Regions from separate parts of the Neobacillus sp. NPDC093127 genome, predicted to be linked through region 2. Evidence: riboswitches for the same ligand, from Rfam matches in the RefSeq annotation. Region 2 holds a riboswitch; each other region holds the start of a gene.

Region 1 (5,626 bases), on a different contig from region 2:
TGATCTAACAACTCAATCAGCCAAATGGCTAGTGAACCAAATTCGTTTGAGGAATACATTTTTATCCAATCACCAAGAGTGGATGTTCACTAGCAGTTGGATAGTTATCTGCTAGCATCTTACTAATCTCCCAATAGCTCCATATGCAAGGAAACAGCGCGGAGGTTAATTCCTCAAGCGTCCCGTTTTGAGCGACATTCAGCATATACCGTGTATAGGCTAAGTTGATGGGATATGGCTTTGTTTCCTCCAGCTGTTGTCGGGTAATGCCGAATTTGGCAGCGTACCCTCTGTGCAATTCCATTTCTCTGTGCAATGTTTCATGGAGCAGCTTTGCAAAAACTGCCATTGTGTCGAGGTCCCTTGCTTTAACCGAACCCAATGCAAACAGCTTGGAATAGTCGATTAAAAACACGTAATCCTGCTTCATATACCGGATGAATGATTCCACAGGGAGGACGCCCTTGCCAATCCCGACAACAAAGGGGTGCTGATGAGTTTTCTCCCAAATTTCTTTTACCTTTTCATGTAGTCACAGCGAAAATTTCATGATAACTCCCCCATTTTGTGCGTTTAACTTCTAATATTGCTTCTCCATGCACCGAATTTCCGAAAAATCTCAATTGTTCTAACGACCTAATCCGTCTATCGGCGAATTTTGAGGTCCTATCGGCGAATTTGTCGTTTCTATCGGCGAATTTTGAGGTCCTATCGGCGAATCTGCACATCCAACCATATTTTAACGTGTGCTTAGTTTTTAATTGAATGACCTGCCTTGATTAAAACTTTCTTTCTTAAAAAAATCGTTAAAATCACCAACCCCAACAGAGCTCCGGCGAACGAGCTAAAGATAAATAAGGGGATGAATCCAAAAAGGGTTGCTTCTTTTCCAAGTAAAAGTGTTGCAACAGGCTAACAGAGAATCGCACCGATAATTCCCGTTCCAATTACTTCGCCAATGAAAGCAAAATAGATTTTTCTAGTTTTTAAAAATAATATCGATGCGAGCAATGCCCCGACCATACTTCCGGGAAAGGCAAACATGGAACCGGTTCCCATCATATTTCTGAGCAGGGAGACACAAAAGGCTTGAGCGACAGCGTAAAAGGGACCTAATAACACTGCTGACAAAACGTTTAGAAAATGCTGTATTGGAAAGACCTTTGTAAATCCAATCGGAATAGATACCATGGAACTGGAAATCGTGCCAATTGCAATCATCATTGCCGTAAGCGTCAGTTTATACGTTTTGTTCATTTCATTTTTCCTCCCCAACAATGTTTCTTAATACACGTGCTGCATCCATTGGTGAATCTGCCTGGCTGATGGCAGTAATCACGGAAACGCCATCTGCTCCAGCTTTAATGACAGAAGCAGCATTTTCACTTGTGATTCCGCCGATACCCACAATCGGAACGGTGTAACCCTCGTTTCTTAATGCTTGAATGAGTGTTGTCCCACGCGACGGCTTTGCATCCAACTTCGTTTTTGTCGGAAAAACAGGTCCAATCCCGAAATAATCAGCCCCATCCCTTAGGGCGATCATTGCCTCTTCATTGGTATGTACAGAAACACCAAGGATCTTATCGCCAATCCTTTCCCTCACTAATTTCACTGGCTCATCCTCCTGCCCGATATGAACACCATCTGCCTCAATCTCTAGTGCTAGTTCAATATCATCATTGACAATGAAAGGAATCTGGTGCTCTTGGCAGATTGCCTGGAGTTCTTTGGCAAGTGCGCGCTTTTCAACTCCCGTTAATGCCCCTTCTCCCTTTTCACGGAACTGAAAAAGGGTAATTCCACCTGCGATGGCTTCCTCTAATACTTGTTTTGGATTTTTCCTGCAGTTCGTACTGCCCATGATAAAATAAACACTTAATGCCTCACGCAAGTCTTTCATGACCCAGCCAACTCCTTTATGTATTTTCTTTTTCGATAGGCCCAGTGGTTTGTGGGTCCATTTCCCTGACCAATCACTAATTCATCTTCAATTGCTGCTTGAATAAAATCCTTCGCTGTTAAAACAGCTTGATAAACGTTGGAGCCTTTAGCCAATTCAGCAGTAATGACGGATGAGAAAGTGCATCCTGTTCCATGTGTATTCTTTGTTTGGATACGCTTACTTGTAAAAGTGTAGAACTCGGCACCATCAAATAATAAATCTGTTGATTCAGATTTATTTTCATCATGACCGCCTTTAATAACGATATTTTTCACACCTATTTCATAAAGTCGTTTGGCTGCCTCCTTCTTATCACCATATGTCCGAATCACCATGCCAGTCAGCACTTCCGCCTCAGGAATATTCGGAGTCACCACTTTAGCCAGCGGCAATAAATTCTTTTTCATAGAAAAAATGGCTTCCTGCTGGAGCAAGGAGGCACCGCCTTTTGCAATCATCACAGGGTCAACAACCACGTTCTCCCATTGATATTTTACGAGTTGTTCCGAAACGGCCTCGATGATTTCTGCGCTAAAAAGCATTCCTGTTTTCACCGCGTCTGCACCGATATCCTCCCCGATGGCCTCAATCTGTTTGGCAACTGCCTCAACCGTCATCGGATATACCGCATGAACTCCCAATGTATTTTGGGCCGTGATAGCAGTTAAAGCCGACATGCCGTAAACCTCTAATTCTTGAAATGTTTTCAAATCAGCCTGAATCCCAGCCCCGCCGCCCGAATCGGAACCCGCAATTGTTAATGCCTTTTTCATATTACATTCCTCCGCTCATTTTATTAAATAAAGCATATAAATTAACTTCATCTCCCGAAACCAATGACAATTGATTTAAAAATTCGATTTGGAAACTGCCCGGCCCCAGCTCCGCTGTTTTCTCGGCTGCCTGTTCCGCCGCAATGCCATAGTAAGCTAGAGCAGCTACAGATGCCGTGAGCAGATCCTTTTCCACTCCCGCAAAAGCTCCAATTACAGAAGTTAATAGGCAGCCGGTACCTGTTACTTTTGTCAAAATCGGGTGTCCATTGGCAACTGTATATGTCGTTTCCCCGTCTGACACGACATCCTCCTTTCCGGTTACGACGACGACACAATTTAATTTTTGGGCAGCGGTGGTGGCGAGATCAAGGAGGTTCCCTTTTGCATCTCCTGCATCAACGCCCTTAATTTCCCAATCCTCGCCAACAACATTGGCGATTTCGGCCCCATTCCCTCTAATCACTGAAACATTGACTTCGTTCATGATTTTTTGTGCGGTTTCGGTTCGATACCTGGTAGCACCCGCGCCAACCGGGTCAAAAATGACTGGAATATCGTGCTTATTAGCGGCATTTCCAGCCAGGATCATTGCCTCCACCGACTGTGGGTTTAACGTTCCAATATTCAAAACTAGTGAACTAGCAATCTGTGCCATATCTGCTGCCTCTTCGATGGCGTTGGCCATGACTGGTGATGCACCGAGGGCAAGAAGCCCATTTGCCGTAAAATTCGTGACGACAACATTTGTTATGTTATGGACAAGCGGGTTTACCTTTCTTACTTTTTGTAAAGTCTCAGATAATTTGATTTTTTCCATTTTAATCTCTCCCTTTTTTAAAAATAAAAAAACCAGATCCCCCAAAAAGGACCTGGTTAGTAAGCATGAGAATAAAATCACTTCACTCGACTACTTTCCTACGCTGGTATTACCCAGATCAGGTCCGAAGGGTTAAAAACTAAACGTTTTCTCTCAGCCTGAATACAGGGCACCCCTAGTAGATACATCACATATTAAATTATGTTCATATTAGCGCTAAATAAATTGGATGTAAAGGAAATTATTCCAATGATTAAGCTCTTTTGGGAAAAAGCTTAAAAACATTGCAGGATAAAACTAACATTTTCGAACCGTTTATTTTTAAAATCGTCTTTGTTCATGCAGTCGCCTTGATTAGAAACCTATTTCATCATATTAAGTTTCATCCTTTAGCTATATATCCATTTCCTTTTTTAGCTTTTCGCGAAATCCATAAGCTCTTTTAGTTCATTTGTAAACCCCTTAACCGCACGATGATCAACCACTGTAACTGGGACACCCATAAAACCAAGTTTCTCCACTTCCTTTTGATATTGAGAATTGGCAAACACGTTTCTGGTTTCAAATGGAATCCCTTCCTGTGTTAGTACTTTTTTGACCATATCGCATTCTATGCAGTCATTTGTCGTATAAACGATAACCTGTTTTTTCATTTTTCATTTTCCACTCTTTCTAAGTTTTTCGTATGTTATGCAGGAAATTGGGAATGCCACTCCTTAACTCGATAATTGTCAGTTCTTGCGCTTTCCCAAGCAATATTTACATTATAAACGATGACCAATAAAATACTATATTAGCAGTACAAAAGAAACAAATCACATCAAATTCTCGAGGATCACTCGAATAAATTACAAAAAAAACCAAAATGTCCACCTGGGGTGGACATTTTGCCGAAAGTGTCTTTTTGTGGTGCCTGACACCCCTTCTTTTAACCGTTTTGGCAGTTTTCATGTATGGGCTGGTATATTTTTTTGATAAATTTATTCATTAAATCCGGCAGTATTCTTTTACGTCTTGTCACTAGGGCAGTGACCATCGCCTTTTTTTCATCCTTTGACACATTCCAGTCATCAGGGATTACTTCAACGATTTCCTCTATTAATAAAATGGGAATGGTTTGAATTAACTCCAATTGCTCGATAAATTGTGTCTCATCCTCAATAAAGGAAGCCATTATTTGATGGGTTGTACTTTTTAGCAATTCAGTCGGGAGAGTTTCTAGATCAAATTGATTCCAGCTATAGGATCCGAAAATTTCGGCCTGGTCAATAATCGCTAACCGATAAGAATTCGCGGTTTCTTCTCGCAAAAGAATGTTCTTCCTCGTGCGGTCCCGATTACAAAGCCAGTAATCTAATAGAATGATTCCTGCTAACGTCTGGTGATTGATAATCTGGCTAACATTGGAAACCTGATGTCCATCCAAACAATTGGGAATATACAACGAAGCAAATTGATGTTGTGCAAGGCTCATCTCACTAAGCTCTGGCACTTGTGCAGAGAATTCTGGTGGAATTTCGATTATTTTCGCAAAGGGAATCGGGAGTCCAAGGTATCTTCCTAAGCCATATCCGACCCATTCATTTGGTAATGATTTTTCAAAACCAGGCTGAAAATATTTCACGACATAGTCTTTACCATCACTAAAAGTGATTAAATGAGCATTCGATTTTCCTTCTAGTTTCCTAAGATAAGTAAGGGGTTCGATCATTAAGGCTTCACCTCGTCATGACCAAGAGTATCCGCCTTGACTAATTTTTGCAATAAGCGAATATATTGTTCCGCTACCACTTGAATCGCGAACATCTCTTCCACCCTTTGAATGGCAGCCTGTGACATTTGTTGATGGATTTCTGGTTCGTTGATAATACCATAAATTTGATTGACAGCATCCTCGACATTTTGTCCTCGATAAAGCAGTCCTGTTTCACCATTTACGATAAGTTCGTTAATTGGCATAATATTGGAGGCAACTACAGGCACACCGCATACCATTGATTCGATAAAGGTATTGCCGAATGATTCTGCTTTCGTAGTGGCGAGTGTGCAGCCGCCTGATTGACGTATTTTTGCATATACATGAGGCAT
Region 2 (5,626 bases):
CATTTTATCCTGCGTATAACCTGCTTCAGTTCGGATTAATCGAAGCTTTTCAGAAACCTGCATGATAATTTCTTCCCTGGTCACATTTAGCCCTTCCTTCAATAGCATCTAGTGTAATTTTACACAAATCCCATTCATCATTCAAATCATACGAATAAAAAACTGCTATCGTCTTAAGATAGCAGTTTTTTCCGAGATTTTTATCACAATTTTGGCGGAATGCCGCACTGGCTTGAACAAGAATTTTTCAACTCACAGGCGGCGCATTTTCCTTTTTTCGATTTATTTATGAATTTCACAAAATGCCAAATCGCGTATCCAAAGATAGCTGCACCTATCAAAACACTGGCAATCATTTGCTCCACCTCTTTTTTAGAATTATACAAATCCCAACAATCTGCCGCCTTGATAAATGATTAAGGATAAAACATAGGCAATTGCGAAAGCATAGATCATCGAAAAAGCTGTCCACTTTTTCGAGGTTGTTTCTTTATAGATGGTTGCTACGGTTGCTAGGCACGGAATATACAACAAAATAAATACCATGAAACTATATGCCGCAAGCGGGGTATAGTAATCTGCTAATAGGCCCTGCAAACTGGCATCGTTTGGTACAAAATAGATTATATTCATTGTTGATATAATCGCTTCTTTGGCTAGGAATCCTGTAATTAATGACGCGGATGCCTGCCATGTAGAAAAGCCAATTGGTGCGAAAATTGGCGCAATCGCATTTCCAATCGCAGCCAAATAACTGTGATCCATATCCACATTTAAACCATTAGGACCAGCGTATGATAACAACCAGATAAAGACAGAACCCGCAAAAATAAATGTTCCTGCCTTTCTAACGAAGCCTTTCCCTTTATCCCAAGTACTTCTCCATAATGATTGGAATTGAGGAAGACGATACGGCGGCAATTCAATCACAAACAAGGAAGTTTCTGATTTTAAAATCGTAGAAGAAAAGATTTTTGCCAAAATTAACGCTACAACAATTCCAAGGACATACAGGCTTAGAACAACAAATGCCTTATTACCGGCAAAAAAGGCGCCCACAAATAAAGCATATACAGGCAAACGAGCTGAACAGGACATTAACGGCGTAAGTAAGATGGTTAATAGCCTTTCCCTTGGGGTTTCAATCGTTCTTGCCGCCATGATTCCAGGGACATTACAGCCAAAACCAATCATCATCGGAATAAAGGCCTTCCCATTCAATCCTACCGATTCCATAATTCGGTCCATGACTAGGGCAACCCGGGCCATGTACCCGGAGTCTTCCAATAACGAAATAAAGAAGAATAGAATAAAGATTTGCGGCACAAACACGAGAACACCGCCGACCCCGGCTACTAATCCATTAATTATTAAGGCATGAATAAACTCAGAAGCATTTATCGCCGTTAATACCTTTTCGAATCCGACCGTAACCGGACCAGTTAAAAGGGCATCCAAGCCATCGGATAATGGTGTTCCTAACCAATCAAATGTCAGCATGAACATCAAATACATCAGCAGCAAAAAGATTGGCATCCCAATATAGCGATTAGTTACGATGCTGTCAATTTTTTCTGAGAGCGGGATATCCGAATTACTTTTTTTAGCTACTTCAGCAACGATCATCTCAATGACTTCTTTTCTTTTTAAATAGATGAAGTTTGCTATTGATTTACTCTCATAAAGTTTCTGAAGTTGTAATTCTAAATGTGCGGTAATTGCCTCAAGCTTTTCGGCGTCTGCAATACTATTAACATAGTCTTTAACATAGTCATTTCCTTCAAAATACTGAATCGCCAGAAAACGCGCAGAATGATTAGTTTTTCCGCTTATTTCAGCAGTCAACAAAGTGATTGCTTCCTCAACCTCTTTTCCATAATAAACGAGGTTCTTTTTCGTTGGCTGAATCGATTTTGTGGCGATGACATCGACGAGCTTATCACAGCCCTTTCCACTTCTTGCCACGACTGGGACGACCGGTACACCAAGAACTTCCGATAACTTAGAAGCGTCAATATGAATTCCACGCTTATTAGCCACATCGATCATATTTAGACCAATAAGAGCTGGCTTTTCAAATTCAAGTAATTGCAGGGTTAAATGTAAATTTCGTTCTAATTGTGAAGCATCCAATATATTTAACAGGCGGTCAACAGATTCATTCAAGAAAAAGGAAGTAACCACCCCTTCATCTTTTGATAACGGATTAAGAGTGTATACACCTGGTAAATCGATTAAATGGCCAATATTATTTTTGAAAACGCCAACTTTCTTTTCAACGGTTACACCGCTCCAGTTACCGACATACTCATAGGAACCTGTTAGATTATTAAACAAGGAAGTTTTCCCAGTATTGGGGTTTCCGATAAGCGCGATTTCCATTATATTCTCTCCACTTCAATCTGTACTGCTTCCCGGCGGCGGATGCCGACACATTGTCCGCAGGATTCAATCATAATCGGGCCGCCAAATGGCATGACACATTTCACGCACACTTCTGAGCCTTCTGTTATCCCTAAATCTAGTAAACGTCTTTGTACCAGGTGACCAACATGAGAAATGTCAATAATCTTTCCCTTATCTCCTGCTTTTAACGATCCAAACATGTATATCACCCTTATCTATGTTAATTGAGAATGATTATCTTTCTAAATGTATTTTAACACTTTTTTAGGGTAATAAGCATAGTAAATTTGACAATTGTTCGAAAAGTTTTCAAAAAAAAAAGGAAGCGAGAATATTTCTCTTCCTTTTTTTTTATTTATATTTAATTTTTTCCAAGGATTACTCTCTTTGGTACTGCACCGATGACGAGAATCACGATAATGGCACTAATCACAAAGCTTGGGAGCATATATGTTCCATTATAACCTAGAGAGTAAATCATAACCGGTTGTCCTTTTGGAGCATATTCCCCGAAAAAGACAGCACCGGCAATAACATGACAAAGATAACGCAATAAACTTCCTACAAATGCCCCTATTACTACATAGGTCATCCACTTCCCCTTATTTCCTTCATCATAGGATTTCTTAATTTTTCCGGCCACTAAACCGGCTAACCCCACAACTGTAAAGGCAATAAAATAGTCGAGAATCCCCTGAACAATGAAATAAATTTTCCCGAATCCAAGGACTACTTGGAGAAGCCCAAGTAAGAATCCCGTTAATAATCCGCCACGTATTCCCCAGCGATAGGCCATGAGAAAAATCGGCACCATAGCAATCGAAATAGACCCGCCCTGCGGCCAAATTTTTAATGAAAGCAGCTCGGCGGCAAAATCCAATAAAAAGGCAAGTGCTGAAAAAACAGCCACCTCGGCGATAAATAGTGTGTTACTTCTCTTTTTGTTCACTCCTGTTTCCCCCTATTAAACGTTTTGGATTCGTTTGATATCTTCCTTAAACAAGATGGTGCCCCTAAATTTAAACGAAAAAAAAAGCAATGAGACATAAGGAATTGTCTGCATTGCTTTACGATCCGGCAAACCACATCCCTACGCTAGTGTTAACTAACAGGTTCATAGGGTCAGAACTCTCAACGTTCACTCTCAGCCGCCTAAAGCAGCCCCCCCTGTGGAAATATTCAATTGATTCCCTATCGAATATACTATTGATTTAGCGCCTTTACAAGGAAAATATTCCACCCATGTTGAAAACCTATGATTTTATTTATCAAATCAGATTTATCTAACTAATATTGGGAAATTTTTTTTATTTCAATTAATAAAGGATTTTACTAATAATAAGCGAATTATCTTTGTAATCATGTTTGGACAGAGGGGGTTAATATGTTTATAGATGAACAAACCGATTTAATTGCCTTTTTTGCTAAAAATAAAGAGAATTTATTAATAGAATGGGGTAATTCAACTGTTATTTCTAAAGGGGACCCTTATTTAGGTGAAATTCAGGAAAATGCTAAAGCCCTTCTTAACGTAGTATTAACAATGCATCAGATGAATGAACAGGAAATCTTAACGATGCTTGAAAATCTTGCAAAAAAAATTTCACATGAAAGAGTAATGGCTAATATTAACATTGGTGATTTTGTTTATAATGTCAATTTAGGCAGAACGGTTTTATACAGCTATTTAAGTAAAACGGGTATTCCTTGGCCGGAACTGCAGGAATCAATGAATAAAATTAATTTCTGCTTCGATAAATTTCTTTATTTTGCCGTTTCTTTTTATACAGAGGCCAAAAACAAAATCATTGAAGAAAAAACTATGTTCATTGATTCAACCCATCAGGATCGGTTAACACTCCTTGGACAAATGACATCAAGTTTCATTCATGAATTTAGGAACCCGCTTACATCTGTTCAGGGATTTATTCAATTACTAAAAGCAGATTATCCAAATATGAAGTATTTAGAAATTATTTCGAGCGAGCTGGATCAGCTAAATTTTCGTATCTCCCAGTTCCTGCTTTTATCGAAAAAAGAATTAATCGGCAAAGAAAAATCTGATTTCAATATGAATAAGCTTATTGATGAAGTACTAAACTTTCTCTATCCAAGTATTCTTGATGGTAAAGTTAAAATAAATAAGGATTTATGTGAAGATATTACACTAAATGGTTATGCTGACGAAATTAGACAGGTCTTTATAAATATCATTTTTAATGCCATTGATGTCTTTAATCATCATGAGCATGAGCACCCAACAATAAATATTGTTAGCTTTTTAAAAGATAATCAGCACATCACAATCGATATTTCTAATAATGGACCGATGATTCCGGCAGAATTGCAGGAAACCATTTTTGAGCCATTTTTTACGACCAAAAAACTTGGCACAGGGCTTGGCTTGTTTGTATGTAAAGAAATTATTGAAAAACATAAAGGAGAGATGTCTTGTGATTCCAAACCAGAGAAAACCACTTTTTCACTTACTCTCCCTCTTGCCGCAGACTCCAAAATATATGAATAAACTAAGCTAAACATGCCCTGCTTATCCGGAGCGGGGTTTTTTTTATTTTCTTCCATATTCACCTTCCGAAAAAGCCTTTTTGGCATATGATGTACTAAAATTTTTTTCGGGAGCTTTGCCTATGTTTACCTTAAAAGTTGACCATGAAATTGAGCTTCAATTATTTGAACGGCATCACGCATTAAAACTGTATCAACTTGTTGAAGAAAACCGCGAACATTTACGGGAGTGGATGCCGTGGGTTGACAGTATGACTGCCCCTTATCATTTCGAATCCATCATACCGGTTTGGCTTTCTCAATTTGCTGAGAATACGGCCCTTAATGTTGGAATTATTTACAAAGGGGAACTTGTCGGGTCGATTGGATTACATCAAATGGATTGGTATAACAGCACGGCAAGTATTGGCTATTACCTTGCTAAAAAAGCGGAAGGACACGGTATAATCACCCGTGCTGTTCATGCTTTGATAAACTACGCTTTTTTTCAATTAGGAATAAACCGTATCGAAATTCGCTGCGGGGTAAAAAACAAGAAAAGCCAGGCGATTCCGAATAGACTTGGTTTCGTTAAGGAAGGAATCCTAAGAGATGGAGAACAATTAAACGGCCGCTTTCACAATCTTATTGTTTACAGCATGCTGGCTCGTGAATGGAAAGGAGTGCCGCCCCATCAAAGATAAGTAATTTCTTG
Region 3 (5,626 bases), on a different contig from region 2:
TTTACCTTATTTTAGTTGACCTTTACAATGTAGGGAATATTCTTCTTTGCAAAATATGAAAGCAGGCAGGGGAATTTATTTCCCTGCCTTGAAAGCTGATACTAATTCAATTTGATTTTTTCATACTCACCACCAGCCCAGCCAAATCCACTTGAAACTTCTAATGAATAGCTAGCAGCATCCTGTGGCAGTTCAAAGACTAACTTCCCCTTCTTGGATAGCCCAGGATTAATATCTTGCAAGAAAAAATCCATTGAACCTTTTACCACCATCATGACATTCGAATCATTCGTAGGATCAAATTCTCTGCCCCGGTCATCCTTAATTTTGAACATATTGCTATCTACCATTCTAGCTTTTTTATCATAATTGAACGCTTCCAGATCAATGACCACAAACTGGCCCTCTGTCTTTGCGGATTCAATAAATTGATTATCCGATTTGATTTCCTTGGTCGCCTCAACATTTAAAACCTTGTATCCAAGCTTGCCCGTTTTCACTAAATCACCGACCACAAATGCCTTCGCTTTCGGCTTCTCTGATTGTTTCGTTTCAGTTGTCTGTTTATTCTTTGTTTCAGACGTTGTTTTAGTTGTTGTTGCTGCTGCCTTCGATGCTTTGTTCTCCTTTTCGTCTCCTCCATTAAGCATCGAACCAATTACACCCAGAACGATAAATACTCCAACAACTATCATGATGACTTTACCTATTTTCTTCATTTTCTAATCCCCCTCAGTACATTTATTGTCCCAGTCAATAAATTTATCATACAACAACTTATTGTCTCGGTCAATAATTTTTAAATTTAGGGGATAAAGGTTCCTAGCCTCCACTACGTTAAAGTTTTTATGCGCTGGGGTTCGGTCACCTTTCCAAATTTCAAGAAAGGTATTGAATTTTTTGTATTTTGTATTTAATCTATTTAAAAAGCAAGGGGGAATTGGACGTGATTAGAAAACTAACCGACCAAGATCATCATCAGGTGATCGCTTTTTTAAGTGCTGAGCCATCTATTAATCTATTTATCATTGGGGATCTAGAAACCTTCGGATATTCGTCAGATTTTCAAGAAATTTGGGCAGAGTTTGATGAACAGAACACTATGAAAGCTGTTCTTTTAAGATTTCACCAATCATTTATTCCATATGCCAAAGGAGAATTTGATACAAGTGGTTTTATATCTATCATGAAAAAGTACAATCAGCCTGTTTCTTTGTCCGGGAAGTCCGAAATAGTAGAGAAATTCGAAGCCACAGGAGACCTTATACTCGGTAAGAAACAAGTTACCTTCTTTGCAGAATGTCTTACTGATGAATGCCTGAGAGTGGAAGATGTCGAGTATAAAAAGGCTACTATCGAGGATGTCGACAAAATCATTGCACTCCGCAGTTCGATTGAAGAATTTCAAATAAGAAGTGATGCACGCGATCTCCTTGTTCAAGCGATGGAATCCAACACAGCAAGAACCTATTATACTGTTGACAATGATGTCATTACTTCCTGTGTGTCAACAACAGCGGAAAATTCGATGTCGGCGATGATTGTAGGCGTCTGTACTCGAAAGGAATATCGCCGTAAGGGCCTGGCAACTGGAATCATGCAAAAGTTATTTAAGGATGTCCTTGACGAAGGTAAAACACTTTGTCTTTTTTATGATAATCCTGCAGCAGGCCGTATTTATAAGCGATTTGGCTTTAAGGATATCGGAATGTGGACAATGCATCGCTAATGAGCAATGGGACGAGATGCTTATCGAACAAACAACCCAGGGCTGTTTAAAGTTCAGTAGGTAGGTCACACCTTAAGATTTAATGGGCATATTTTAATATCTGCAATCATATATTTATAAAACATTTTCACTAGAAAGGGGAATCATTACCTGTGGATTATTGCATTTCTTGTGGAAAGGAATTATCAATTATGGAGCGGAATCGAACTGAATGCTGGGAGTGTAGAGATACGACAGCAGAAGCATATGCTGAAGAGGATTAATTAGTTCATTGTATTGTTATAATTCACGAGAAAAGATAACGCTTAATTCATTTCATATTGAACCCCCTCGTAAATAGGGCTGTCAAAAAATTAGTAGATAGGCTCATCTTCATCACAATCGGCAGGGGAACCGGGAGACTCCTGAGGGGACTCCTGCAGGCTGTACTTCCTTAGGAACTACAGCCTGCGTGCTTTTTTTCTGCTAACTTAGATACTTTTGAACGTTTTTTCATGTTTAAGCAGCCATTCCTTTCGCCACAATCCACCAGCATATCCGGTTAATTTCATTTGAACCAATAATCCGATGACATGGAATCACGATACTTAACTTGTTTTTTCCATTTGCACTGCCAACTGCCCTAATGGCCTTTTCATTTCCAATCGAAACAGCAATATCTTTGTAGGATCCCGTTTCAGCATAGGCTATTTCCGTTAACGCGTTCCACACTGTTTTTTGAAAGTTTGTTCCTTCAAAGTTGTAGGGGAATGTAAATTCCTGACGCACCCCTTTAAAATATTCATCCAATTGTTCAAAACACTCCACTAATACTTTAGGAGTCTCGACCTGCTTACTATTTTCTGCTAGCTCCCTCTCAGAGAACATAATTGAACAAACTCCCTCGGCTGTCCCCACTATCTCAATTACTCCAATTGGTGATTCATAATCTAATTTATGTAGTTGCTCCATATAAAAACCTCCATATCATTTAACCAAGTCTCGATGAGCCTTAAATTATATTTTTCATTTCTTTAGCTAAATCGTTTCATTCCTATTTCTCTTAGCTTATTACAATTTGTTATTACAGGTAAAGATAATATATTAAGTGGGGCACTTATATTCAACGTAATTGTTAATAACGACTTCATTTCCAGCTTTTTAATATAATAATTTCTTCGTTTCACTCCTTTCTAACAAATTTCCATTTTTTGCACTGTTCAAAATAAAGGTTTCTGTTATAATGTGTTTGGAATAAAATTTAATAGCTAGAATTGTAGGGGGACCGGTGTTGCCGGTTGAGATAGCATCCTTAAGATGCTGACTCTTAGAACCTGATCTGGTTGAGACCAGCGGAGGGAACATATTCTTAAACAAATAAAATTGTTTGCTTATATGCGCCCTGGGTTCTCCCCTAGGGCGCTTTTATTATGTACATAGGAGGAATAGGAATGAAGAAGTGGTTAATCGCAATATGTTCATTATTCATGATTGCGGGCTGTAGCAATTCGAATTCAGCATCAGAATCGAAAGAGAAAGACAAACAATCTCTGAAAAAGGTATCTGTCGTACTAGATTGGACACCAAACACAAATCATACCGGTTTATATGTGGCAAAAGAAAAAGGCTATTTTAAAGATGAAGGATTAGATGTAGACATCATTATGCCAGGTGATGCTGGAGCAGATCAGCTTGTCGCTTCAGGTAAATCAGAGTTTGGCGTAAGCTATCAGGAATCGATCACACAAGCACGCATACAAGGGGTTCCACTTGTTTCCATCGCAGCCGTTATTCAACATAATACATCTGGTTTTGCCTCACCAACTTCAAAAAACATTGTTTCACCAAAGGACTTTGCAGGTAAAACATATGGTGGCTGGGGCTCACCTGTTGAAAAATCAGTTATTTCTTCCTTAATGAAAAAAGAAAATGCCAATGTAAATAAAGTTTCGATTGTCAATATGGGAGATACTGATTTCTTTACAGCAGTGAAACGAGACATCGATTTCGCTTGGATTTATTATGCCTGGACTGGTGTTGAGGCAGAGTTACGTGGAGAAAAGCTCAATATGGTATACCTAACAGACTACTCTGATAAGCTCGATTATTACACACCAGTGCTCGCAACGAATGAAAACATGATAAAAGAAAACCCAGATACAGTAAAAGCTTTTGTAAAAGCTGCTTCCAAAGGGTATGAATTTGCAATTAAACATCCAGCCGATGCTGCCGATATTTTAATTAAGGCAGTGCCCGACCTGGATCCAAAGCTTGTTAAAAAAAGTCAAGAATGGCTTGCCACTAAATATCAAGATGATGCACCAAGATGGGGCGAGCAAAAACAAAAAGTATGGGAAAATTATGCTACATGGATGTTTGACAATGGACTTCTTGAGAAAAAGCTTGTTGCTAATAAAGCATTTACAAATAAATTTTTACCACAATAAGGGGGAAATGAAATGACAAATTCACTGATCAGTATTCAAATCATTCCAAAAACAAAAAATGGCGAAAGTGTTATTCCTTATGTAGATGAAGCAATCCGAGTGATTCAAGAGTCAGGTGTAAAATTCGAGGTCCATCCTCTTGAAACCACAATGGAGGGCGATTTACAGCAATTAATGCAGGTGATCACGAAAATGAATGATCGCATGATTGAGATGGGCAGCAGTAACGTTATCTCCCAAATAAAAGTATTGTACCAGCCATCAGGCATCTCCATGGATCAGCTTACGGAGAAATATAGATAATGATGAAAATCATAGCGAAAGGGTGGAGACCGTTATTGGTTCTCCTCCTTTTATTCATTGGTTGGGAAACAGTTGCGATTAAATCTGGAGTTCCGGATTGGCTTTTACCCACTCCGACAAAAATATTTTACGAGGGTTTCGATGGCTGGTCTAACTTTTTCCCAGATTTATTATCAACGATCAAGTTATCCTTACTCGGCTTTGCATTAGGTTTAGTAATCGGGTTACTTACAGCTATTCTATTGCACTTACTCCCGTTCATTCGGGAATCGATTTATCCGTTGCTAATCATCTCACAAAACATTCCTATTATCGTCCTAGCTCCTCTTTTAGTGATATGGTTTGGCTTTGGATTATTACCAAAAATGATCGTCATCACTCTCGTTTGCTTTTTTCCCATCACCGTTGCCGCATTAGATGGATTTAAGCAAACTTCCAATGAGTTAAAGCATTACATGATTATGGCAGGAGCATCAAATAAGCAATTATTTTGGAAGCTAGAGCTTCCCTATGCCCTTCCATCCTTATTTTCAGGTTTAAAAATATCCGCTACTTATAGTGTCATGGGGGCAGTTATTTCTGAATGGCTTGGTGCGAAGGAGGGTATCGGTGTTTATATGACGCTGGCCTCCTCATCCTTCCGTACAGATAGAGTGTTTGTAGCCATATTTGCTATTGTGGCATTAAGTTTATTATTTTTTTCTATCATCGTTCTGATTGAACGCTGGCTCGTTCGGTGGCAGTTGAAAGGGGCGAAATGAAAGTGAGTCATCTTACTGTTTCAAATATTTCTAAGCAATTTGACAAGAATGAAGTGATCAAAAATCTCGCATTCACAGTTGATAAGAATGAGTTTGTTTCGATTCTTGGGCCATCTGGCAGCGGGAAAAGTACCATTTTCAGTCTAATCGGAGGCATCCTCTCACCGGATCAAGGAACCATTCACTTAGATCATCAAGTCATTAACGGAAAACGGGGGTTTATTAGCTATATGCCACAAACCCCTTCTCTCCTCCCTTGGAGAACGATTGTCGAAAATGTATTGCTTGGGCAAGAGCTTCAAGGAAAAAAAGAAAAAGAAGCCGCATTAGAAATGATCGATATCGCTGGGTTAACAGGTTATGAAAATGCCTATCCTCATGAATTATCAGGTGGTATGAAACAAAGG

The links. Region 2 has a riboswitch for thiamine pyrophosphate ahead of thiT (energy-coupled thiamine transporter ThiT). Riboswitches for the same ligand answer to the same signal wherever they lie in the genome.
Region 1: it holds a riboswitch for thiamine pyrophosphate, as region 2 does, so the genes downstream of both, thiM (hydroxyethylthiazole kinase) here and thiT (energy-coupled thiamine transporter ThiT) in region 2, are expected to answer to the same signal.
Region 3: it holds a riboswitch for thiamine pyrophosphate, as region 2 does, so the genes downstream of both, ACIQCO_RS24330 (ABC transporter substrate-binding protein) here and thiT (energy-coupled thiamine transporter ThiT) in region 2, are expected to answer to the same signal.

Annotation. Positions count from the first base shown of each region.
Region 1 is NZ_JBIVOP010000013.1:85,663-91,288, forward strand. It holds partial or broken gene tenA (thiaminase II) at 1-511, opposite strand, end outside; partial or broken gene thiW (energy coupling factor transporter S component ThiW) at 751-1,257, opposite strand; gene thiE (thiamine phosphate synthase) at 1,259-1,903, opposite strand; gene thiD (bifunctional hydroxymethylpyrimidine kinase/phosphomethylpyrimidine kinase) at 1,900-2,718, opposite strand; gene thiM (hydroxyethylthiazole kinase) at 2,720-3,538, opposite strand; TPP riboswitch at 3,617-3,725, opposite strand; gene ACIQCO_RS17740 (glutaredoxin family protein) at 3,952-4,191, opposite strand; gene ACIQCO_RS17745 (HipA family kinase) at 4,467-5,249, opposite strand; gene ACIQCO_RS17750 (glycosyltransferase family 4 protein) at 5,249-5,626, opposite strand, start outside.
Region 2 is NZ_JBIVOP010000006.1:197,167-202,792, forward strand. It holds gene ACIQCO_RS10945 (helix-turn-helix transcriptional regulator) at 1-84, opposite strand, end outside; gene ACIQCO_RS10950 (FeoB-associated Cys-rich membrane protein) at 204-356, opposite strand; gene feoB (ferrous iron transport protein B) at 379-2,382, opposite strand; gene ACIQCO_RS10960 (FeoA family protein) at 2,382-2,606, opposite strand; gene thiT (energy-coupled thiamine transporter ThiT) at 2,768-3,355, opposite strand; TPP riboswitch at 3,477-3,584, opposite strand; gene ACIQCO_RS10970 (histidine kinase N-terminal domain-containing protein) at 3,791-4,933, shown strand; gene ACIQCO_RS10975 (GNAT family N-acetyltransferase) at 5,055-5,615, shown strand.
Region 3 is NZ_JBIVOP010000025.1:59,408-65,033, forward strand. It holds gene ACIQCO_RS24315 (DUF4352 domain-containing protein) at 102-719, opposite strand; gene ACIQCO_RS24320 (GNAT family N-acetyltransferase) at 947-1,729, shown strand; partial or broken gene ACIQCO_RS24325 (methylated-DNA--[protein]-cysteine S-methyltransferase) at 2,200-2,680, opposite strand; TPP riboswitch at 2,977-3,086, shown strand; gene ACIQCO_RS24330 (ABC transporter substrate-binding protein) at 3,160-4,155, shown strand; gene ACIQCO_RS24335 (thiamine-binding protein) at 4,168-4,458, shown strand; gene ACIQCO_RS24340 (ABC transporter permease) at 4,458-5,219, shown strand; gene ACIQCO_RS24345 (ABC transporter ATP-binding protein) at 5,222-5,626, shown strand, end outside.